Regions from separate parts of the Mucilaginibacter sp. P2_D11 genome, predicted to be linked through region 1. Evidence: riboswitches for the same ligand, from Rfam matches in the RefSeq annotation. Region 1 holds a riboswitch; the other holds the start of a gene.
The links. Region 1 has a riboswitch for S-adenosylmethionine ahead of AC1DXC_RS09240 (O-acetylhomoserine aminocarboxypropyltransferase/cysteine synthase family protein). Riboswitches for the same ligand answer to the same signal wherever they lie in the genome.

Region 1 (5,017 bases):
CAGCCATTCTTTTTCGATGACCAGCTTATTCAGTTCGATATTTTTGGCGCTTATGGCCAGCGCGCTCTTTTGCTTAATGCGGTAGCTGTAGTATAATACCCCTGTTAAAACCAGCAACGCAGCCGCCGCAAAAAGAGTTAGATTGCGCAGGTTATCTGCATCCTTTACCCGATTGTTTTGCGCCAGGGCATCTCTTTTCAGCACCACCAGTTCCCTTTCTTTCTTTTCGGTCTCGTAACGTACCTGCAACTCCTGCATCTGTTTATTGATGGTTGATTTCAATAACGAATCCCTCAACGTGGCGTAGCTTTGGAAATTTTGCAGCGCCGAAAGGTAGTTGTGCCGCGCAGAATCGATACGGTAACTGAAGATATAGATACCCTGACTTACACGCACCCTGAGCGGCGCCTTTTCTACTACTAATTTATAGGCCGGAAGCAACGCCGCGGCCTCGTCGTATTTATCTATCGCCATAAGGTATTGCAATATGGCTTTTAGCGCCTTTGATTGCGCCGGCACCTTAATATCTGCCGCAGCGTAATTCTTTAGCAACCTTTTGTAGTAAAACGCTCCGTTTGCATATTGCTTAAGCCTGGCATATGCGCTCAGGTAAACCACATCAAGCAAAACGCGTTGATTGGGCCTTACTTCCTTGTATTCTTTCTCCGCTTTTTGCAGCAGAGGGATAGCGTTTGAAGGCTTATCAAGTGCGTTATAATTATTGGCCAGGTTGTATGCCAGATCAATAGCCACCGGGTCGTGATACTTCTCGGCAACCTGCAATGCTTTGGCGAAGTAATTTCTGGATGGCTCAAACTGCCCGCTGGCATAATATACCATTCCGGCATGGTTGTAAATGGCGCAAATATCCATGCTGGTATCGGCAACAGCTTCGGCCGTTTTAACAGCCAGCAATTGGTATTTAAGCGCTTCCTGCTGTTTATCGAGGTACATGTAATTATTGCCGATAAGGTTATACGTGTTTTGCACCGCAGTATAACCGCCAAGCTTGTATTGGGTAAGTGCCTGGGTAAGGTAATCTATCGAGCGCTGGTAATCTTCTATCTGCAGGTAAAAATCGCCCAGGTTGTTAAGCGTAGCCGCTGCCCTAAGGTGCGCCCCTGCTTTAAGAAAAAGCGGTAGCGCCTGCTCATAATAGCCAATCCTAACCTTAAAATCCTCTTTACCGGTTGCCAGGTAAATTTCCTCCATATTCAGGTAGGCTTCAGCCGCATCCTCGTACAGGTTACTAGCCAGAAATATAGGGATGGCCTTTTTGATGAGTGCATCGCATTTGGCAAAATCCTTCTTTTTGCTCCATGCTATAGCCATTGCCTGGTAACTTAGCCCGAGACCGCGCGGGTACGATAATTTGCCCGAAAGCTGGTTGGCCCTGGTGGCGGCAACCAACGCGCTATCTGCCTGTACGGGTTTGCTGTTTACCCTGTTGGCAAAATAACGGCTAATACTAATCAGTACACGCACGCGGGCCGTATCGGCTTTGCTTTGAGCCAATTGCTTTTGCAGTTTGTAGATATCCCTGGGGATGGCCGGCTGGGCATATGCGCATACCGTTAGCAAGAGGTACGATAATATGGCTATGACAGGTTTTGTGAGCATTCTCCTTAGGTTGATACTGATGAGGGATAAACGACTTATAACACCGCAGCCGCGCAACAGCCTACCCACAAACCCTGCCACAGCTACAAATATACCGGCAAATCAAAAATTGCGCTTAAATGGTCGATAGAAACAGCTTCCCTGACGGCTGGTCTTGCCAATGGCCGTGATGTACAAAACCAAACAACGATATGCCGTTGCCGGTGACAACGATATAGCGTTGTTACCATACTAACTGCCGAGCAACGTTACAAAAAATTGCTTACCCGTTAGCCCACCTTTTGCAGTAAGATACTTTTACAGCAGTTGACCTCTATGCCGGGCTTTGCGCCCCGGCATTTGAGCCGCATCCGTAACAATATCCGCTAAAGCGTAACACCATTCAGGACTAAATTAAAGTGTAAACAAACACGACCGGGTGTAACCTATAGCTGTATAAGACCATATTTCTACCAACCAGTTGTCCCGATGGGACAAAGCCATACACAATAACATTACGGATGTTGATTAATATGTCGTCTTCGCGCTTTTGGGTAAAAAAAACGCTTATTACAAGGTGCTATCCTACCACTCACAATAAAATTAAAATATTATTTGGATATTAAAACGGCATTGCCCTATATTTGCCCACGTTAATCGGTAGAGATACCTTAATCAATTCCCCTCAAAAGGATTTTGGTTTATAAAGAAGCGGCGAGAGATCAGGCTCGAAAACCCGCTGGCAACCCTCCAAATTGGAGAAGGTGCCAATTCCTGTCCCGGAAAAAGAATACCGGGGGATATAAATTTTTAATCATGAAAAGTACAATTTACGTAGCTCAGCAAAACAACCAGCAATCCCAATTGGGGTTATCTTCTGCATACAACCAAATTATTGGCTGTATTTGCATGTGTTGCTGCTGCTAATCCCGTAACACGTTCCCCCTTTTTATTTTCTGGAAGCACGCGTGATACCCTAAAGGATATGCTTATCCTATCGTAATTAAATATTTTTCATACAAAACCCTTTAAATCTACAGATTATGTCAAACTTGAAATTCGAAACCTTACAACTGCATGCAGGCCAGGAGGCCGACCCTACCACAGGCGCGCGCGCCGTTCCTTTGTACCAAACTACCTCATACGTTTTCAATAGTGCCGAACATGGTGCCAACCTGTTTGCGCTGAAGGAATTCGGCAATATATATACCCGCCTCATGAACCCTACTACCGATGTGTTCGAAAAACGCATCGCGGCTTTAGAGGGCGGCGTAGCGGCTTTGGCAACAGGTTCCGGCCAGGCGGCGCAATTCCTGGCGTTGAATAATATACTGCAGGTTGGCGATAACTTCGTTACCTCGCCATACTTGTATGGCGGCACTTACAATCAGTTTAAAGTTGCCTTTAAGCGTTTGGGGATAGACGCGCGTTTTGCTGCCGATGACACCGCCGAAAGCATAGAGCCGCTTATCGACGATAAAACCAAAGCAATCTACGTGGAAACCATTGGAAATCCAGGTTTTAACATCCCCGATTTTGAAAAATTGGCGGCATTGGCCAACAAACACGATTTGCCACTTATCGTAGATAACACCTTCGCTGCAGGCGGCTACCTTTTCCGCCCATTGCAACACGGTGCACACGTAGTGGTAGAATCTACTACCAAATGGATAAACGGCCATGGCACCAGCATTGGCGGCGCTATTATAGATGGTGGTAATTACAACTGGGGTAATGGCAAATACCCGCAATTTACAGAGCCGTCCGAGGGTTACCATGGTTTGGTTTTTGCCGATGTATTCGGTGTAAACGGGCCATTCGGCAATATCCAGTTCATTATCCGCGCCCGTGTGGAAGGGCTGCGCGATTTCGGTCCATCGCAATCACCATTCAATTCCTGGTTGAACATACAGGGATTGGAAACGCTTTCGTTACGCGTGCAACGCCATGTAGATAACGCGCTGGAACTTGCCAAATGGCTGGAAAGCCAGCCACAGGTAGCCAAAGTGAACTATCCGGGCTTGGAATCGTCGCCGCAGCATACCCTGGCCAAAAAGTATCTGAAAAATGGCTTCGGCGCGGTGCTTTCCTTCGAACTGAAAGGCGATAAGGAACTGGCTTCTGCAGTTATAGACAACCTTAAACTGGTAAGCCATTTAGCTAATGTGGGCGATGCCAAAACCCTGATCATACAGCCATCAGCAACTACGCACCAGCAGTTGAGCGATGCCGAGCAGCTTTCTGCAGGCGTTACCCCTGCCCTGCTGCGCGTTGCCGTTGGCATTGAACATATTGATGATATTAAAGCCGATTTTGAACAAGCATTTGCTAAAGTAGCAGAGCTGGAACTGGCTTAAGTTTTTTCTTTTTTAGTTTTTTTTAAGTGGTGTTGCCGGGGAGCGGTTGTATAACAACTGCTCCCAAAGCAACAAAAAGTATAGAGATGAGTTTAGAAAGTTTTACCTACACCGGTGTATTCGAGCTGGAAAGCGGCAGTAAAATAAAGGACCTGCAAATAGGCTACAATACCTATGGCACCCTCAATAAAAACCGCGATAACGTAGTTTGGGTATGCCACGCACTTACCGCAAATTCTGATGTTTTTGATTGGTGGAAAGGCCTCTTCGGCGAGCATGATTACTTTAACCCCGATGAGCATTTCGTTATCTGCGCCAATATCATCGGCTCGCCTTACGGAACTTCGAACCCGTTAAGCATCAACCCTAATACCGGTCAGCCTTATTACCTGGCTTTCCCCGAATTTACCATCCGCGATATGGTGAAGGCGCATAAGCTATTGGCCGATCACCTCGAAATAGAACATATCGAGTTGTTACTAGGCGGATCTTTAGGCGGCCAGCAGGCTTTGGAATGGAGCATTACCGAGCCGGCGCGCATCAAAAATCTTATCCTCATCGCAACCAATGCCCGCCACTCGCCATGGGGCATCGCCTTCAACGAATCGCAACGACTGGCCATCAGGGCCGACCGTACCTTCTACGCTAATTCGCCTGATGGCGGAAGCAAAGGATTGCTGGCTGCGCGCAGCATAGCGCTGTTATCCTACCGCGGGTATAAAACCTACGATATTACCCAACAGGAAGAGGATAGCGCCCATACCGATAACTTTAGGGCATCGAGCTACCAGGCTTATCAGGGCCAAAAACTGGTAAACCGGTTCAATGCCTACAGCTACTGGTACCTAACCAAAGTGATGGATTCACACAATGTGGGCCGCGGGCGTGGCGGGGTAGAAAAAGCGTTGAGCCTTATCAAAGCCCGCACGCTGGTTATCGGCATCAAAACTGATGTGTTGTTCCCTATCGAGGAGCAGCAATACCTGTTCAGGCATATCCCCAAATCGGCCTTTGCCGAACTGGATTCCTTTTACGGGCACGACGGGTTTTTAATAGAAACA
Region 2 (5,017 bases), on a different contig from region 1:
ATGTTGTGGTCTCTGGTTTCAAATCGGGGTTCAGGTTGATGCTTGCTGCACTCTGCTGCGGGTTGGTGCCGAATGGTGCGGTAAAGTTGTAAGTATTGATCAACTGGTAGGGCGTAGTTGCTTTACCCACTTTAGACCAGCCACCACGCAGTTTTAAATAACTTAAGGTATTGCTCTTCAAATCCAACGCTTCAGACAATACCAAGCTTCCGTTTACAGACGGGTAGAAGTAAGACAGGCTTGATGCCGGAAGGGTAGAAGACCAGTCGTTACGGCCGGTTAAGTTCAGGAAAGCATAGTTGCGGAAGCCTAACTGTGCCGACGCGAAGTAGCTATAGGTTTTTAATTTGCCGTAGTAATTAGACGATACCAGCGGATCGCGCGAGTTGCTTAGCGTGTACAAACCTGCTACTGCCAGCTTAGGCGCTATCTGGTCGTTCTGCTCATTTAAAATAGTGCTGATGTTGCCTCCCACAAAGCCATCGAAGGTGAAATCTTTGTTTAATTTTTTGGTGTATTGTAAGCGGCCTTCGGTATTGGTTTCATTAACTGTGTAGGCATCCTCTTCATAAGAGCCGAACGGCGTGCCATTGGTACCGTAAGCAATCTTAATTTTGCGCCTGTCGTTATAATAATCCGTACCGGTACGGAAGTTGGCTGATAAGCCCTCGATTATCTTGTAGTTTAGTTCTATACTACCAATAATGCGGTTTTTGTGTTGCCCAACAGTGTTCTCATACGCTATAAAGTATGGGTTGCTATAGTAGCTATTGTTCCAGTTGAAGGTGTTGCCGTTGGCATCGCGGTAATTCTTAAGTTGGCTTACGTCTACCTGGCGGCCAAACCATGTAAATTGCAGCATGGTGCTGGTAGCACGCCTGCCGTATGCGCCAGGCAGGTTATCGGCATCATCTTTAATATAATTGGCGATGGTAGTAATGGTTAGTTTTGAATTGGGGCGGAAGGTAGTGTTCAGCAAGAACGAATTCCTGCCCTGCGAAGAATTGGGCACCACGCCGGTTTGGTGCAGGTTGTTGTAAGATAAACGGTAATCGAATTTATCGCTGCTGCCTGCTAAAGCAACACCGTTGTTGAGCGTAACGCCTGTTCTAAAGAAATCGCGCACGTTGTTTGGATGTGCTACGAAAGGTGCAGGCTGCCCGTTTGAGAAGAATTGCGGAATTAACTGGCCGTTCAATGCCGGGCCCCAGCTTTCGTCTACACCGTCGTTTACGCCTGCACCAGCGCCGTTAACGTAGCTGAATTTGCCGTTTGAGCCTTGCCCGAAGTCGTTCTGATAATCGGGGAATACCTTGAGGGTAGCAAAAGAGGTGTTTGAATTGAGGGTAATACCTGCTCCCTTGGCACCTTTGCCGGTTTTGGTTTTGATGAGGATAACGCCCGCCGCAGCACGGTAACCGTAAAGGGCCGCTGCGTTTGGCCCTTTCAGCACGCTGATAGATTCGATATCTTCTGAATTCAAATCGGAAATAGCATTGGCAAAATCCCTTGAACCATTCGTGCCCTGGAACTGGGAGTTATCTACAATAACGCCATCTACTACAAACAGTGGTTGATTATTGCCCGATACCGATGTTTCGCCACGGATAACGATACGGGATGAGCCCATATCCCCCTGGCTGCCGGTAACGTTTACACCCGCTATTTTGCCCGATAAGGCATTGATGAGGTTGCTCTCTTTAGCCTCAGCAATGTCCCTCGACTTAAGTCCCTGCACCGCATAGCCCAGTGATTTTTTATCTTTCGAGATGTTTAGGGCCGTAACAACCACCTCGTTCAATGAATTGGGTGCTTCTTCCAACACTATCTTCAGTGGTTCACCGCTGTTGTTTACAGGAACTTCGATCGTATTGAAGCCGATATAAGAGATCCGCAATACATCATTGGCGTTTGCAGAGATGGTAAATTTACCCTGTACATCGGTTTGGGTGCCGGTTGTTGCACCTTTTACGCCGATGGTTACGCCGGGTAGGGGCTGCCCATCGGATTTGGCGGTTACCACGCCGCTTATTTTTACAGACTGGGCGTTTGCCTGCTGCAGGGTGAAGAATAGCAATACGATTGCCAGTAACGATTTGTAATTTTTAAACATGATTTGTTAATGAATGGGTCAAAAAAAATATCAATACGAATGCATGCAGCTCGCGCTATGGTTTACACAAAAGGTGTAATACCAGCGGGCTTGTTGACTTTGTAAAGAATGGAAAGCTGATTTTCTCCGGGGGCTTTAAAGCGGTGGCTTATGCCCGGAACCTTGCTGAAGGATTAGCAATAACAACACATAGAAGAGAGGTAGCTAGCCATCAGGCTGTTAAAATGTAAGGTGTGATTGGCAAACCAGAGACTTCGGTAAGGGCTGATAGTAGAGGTGTTCATATGATATCGATTATGTTAATTCTATTTAGGGATTAATTAAGGGCAACAATGGGTTTATTTACAAGGCCGTCAATGGCTTTCAGCATGCCGGCAAATTCCTGTGGATCGTATAAGCGGGTTAGGTAGGCTATCCGGCCGTCGCGGTCTATCACCACGTTGCGGGTTACACCGCTTTTTTTGTTGGCAAACCGCCCGAAGATATCAGCACCCGGATCCAATGCCAGCGGGTAGCTGATGTTCATTACTTTTTGAAAGGCGCTTACCTTTTCCAGGGGTTCGTCGCGGTCAACCCCTATCAGGATAACGCCTTTGTCTTTATAGGCCTGCCACACTTCTTTTTCCAAATGAGGCATTTCTTCCCGGCATACGCTGCACCAGCTTGCTGTAAACTGCAGGATAACGATTTTGCCCTTAAGCTGAGCTAGTGAAGTTTTTGTGCCGTCGGTAAGTCGCAGTTCAAAATCTGTAGGGGCAAGATCGCTGGTTTTAACGATGTAGCCGCGGTCGGCATCTGCCGCAGGGGCTGCCGGCGTTACAGATTGCGCCTCTGCAAAAAGTGCAGATAACAGCAGGATGCCTGTTAATAATAAGTATTTATTTTTCATGTGTTGATGTGTTGTGCCCCGAATAACAGCAAGAAGACGGAAAGAGGGAGGATGACGTAATGAACACCTTTTACAGGTATTGCAAATAATTTTGCGGACATTATCTTTTCTGCATTGCTGCAGACAGGAATTAGCACCTTTATACCTATGGCGTACAGGTTGCTAAGACATCATCGGGCCTTTCCCTCAGTCTTTCTTGATAATTATTAAGAACGATTACGATGCAAATATAGAATTAATTCTACTATCCCCATGGGCTTTATATAATTTAATTGTCATATCGTTTTTTTTTGTTGATCTGCGTTTGTGTTTTTGAGGTGTGAGGGCGGGATCGAACCGCCGTTTGAGGTTTTGCAGACCCCCGCCTAACCACTCGGCCACTCCACCATAGTAATTTAGGCGGCCACCGATTTCAGTTGAGTAGCCAGGTTTTCCACTACTTCATCAATCTCGGTTAACGTGTTTTTGTAACTGAACGAAAACCTGATGGTTTCCATGTCCGTTGCTATGCCTAAGCCTTTGAATACCGGGATTGATTGTGCCGTATAATCGGAACCGCCCGAAACGATAATATCGATATCGTCCAGGTGGTTGCTCAAAGGCAGCCCGCCCCAATCAGGGAAGCTGGCACTTAAGATTGTAGCGAGGTTCTCTTCGGGTTTGCCGCCGTTTATCCGCACACCCGGAACCAATGCCTGCAGTTTTGTGATCATCCTTATTTTTAGGGCCTTGATATAATTGATTTTATCCTCAATATCCCAGTAGGCTATTTCCAGAGCTTTTGCAAGCCCAACAATCGCCGCTACGTTTTCGGTACCTGTTTGCTGTTCCGGGCTGTTGCCGTAAACGAGTTTGCTAATGCGCTTGCCGCTGCGGTTAACTAAAAACCCTGCTCCGAGTGGCCCATGGAATTTATTTGCCGACGCCGATGCAAAATCGAGCTTCAACCTTTCGGGATAAAGGGCATAGTTGCCAAGGGTTTGTATCGTGTCTGAATGGACGGTAGCGCCATAGCTGTGTCCGAGTTCGGCAATGTCTGCTATCGGGTTAACCAACCCGGTAATGGCATTGGCGTGTATTACCGATACCAGGTTGCGCGTATTGGTACGCAACAGGTATTCGAGGTGGTTAAGGTCGGGCCGGCCAATCCTGTCTGTATTCAAATAACTTATCCTTGCGTTATGTTTCTTTTGCAGCACGCCCATGGTTTGCAAAATAGCGCCGTGCTCAAAAGGCGTGGTAATGATATGATCTATGCCTTGCCCGGCAACGGCGGTAGCCAGTGCCATGTTGTTTGCTTCGGTACCGTTTGATGTAAAAACGATTGTTTCCGCAGGCACTTTCAATAACGCCGCTATTATACTCCGGCTATTTTCTATAGCCTCTTTGGCTTTTCGACCGTATGCATTGTTTGCGCTTGCATTGCCAAAGTGTTCTAATATATAAGGCGCCATAGTGCTGAAAACATCCGGATGGATGGGAGTAGAGGATGCATTGTCGAGGTAAATACCCATAATACTGAAATAGAATAAAACGATGATATTATTTAAAAGCCGGGGCGGCTAAGCTTGATTTTTCAGCAACAACAATACAGGCGCAGTTTCATGGTAGCAGTTTAAAAAGCATCCTTGCGGACAAGGATGCTCTGGTTTAACCAACAATTAATAAAATCAGTAAATACTTATCGAGACAAAAGTAGAATTAATTCTATAATTCCCATAGAAATAGTAGAATATATTTTATATTTGCAGTGTAATGTTTTTTTGAAATTGTTTAAGTGTCTTGTAGCTCTTTAAAGAACTTTCTCTTCATTCAGGTTTATAATTGGTTGTAAAGAGTTCCTGCCCATCAGGAACTCTTTCCTTTTTAATGCGCCGACCAGAATTGGGAGCAGGATATTAGCAGCAATTAGGTCCACCGCAGGTTGTAAGTGGCCCGGAAGGAGAAGATAGGGCATCATTCTTATTACGAATCAAGTTTCGGCATTGTTTTCGACGTATATTAAGAGGTCATAT

Region 2: another riboswitch for S-adenosylmethionine. It lies ahead of AC1DXC_RS22315 (TlpA disulfide reductase family protein); the one in region 1 lies ahead of AC1DXC_RS09240 (O-acetylhomoserine aminocarboxypropyltransferase/cysteine synthase family protein).

Annotation. Positions count from the first base shown of each region.
Region 1 covers NZ_JBFUEA010000005.1:148,618-153,634, reverse strand. The annotation lists gene AC1DXC_RS09245 (tetratricopeptide repeat-containing sensor histidine kinase) at 1-1,620, opposite strand, end outside; SAM riboswitch class I at 2,298-2,408, shown strand; gene AC1DXC_RS09240 (O-acetylhomoserine aminocarboxypropyltransferase/cysteine synthase family protein) at 2,643-3,956, shown strand; gene AC1DXC_RS09235 (homoserine O-acetyltransferase family protein) at 4,043-5,017, shown strand, end outside.
Region 2 covers NZ_JBFUEA010000016.1:51,181-56,197, reverse strand. The annotation lists gene AC1DXC_RS22320 (SusC/RagA family TonB-linked outer membrane protein) at 1-2,113, opposite strand, end outside; gene AC1DXC_RS22315 (TlpA disulfide reductase family protein) at 2,430-3,002, opposite strand; SAM riboswitch class I at 3,100-3,208, opposite strand; tRNA gene AC1DXC_RS22310 (tRNA-Cys) at 3,318-3,389, opposite strand; gene AC1DXC_RS22305 (cysteine desulfurase family protein) at 3,398-4,516, opposite strand.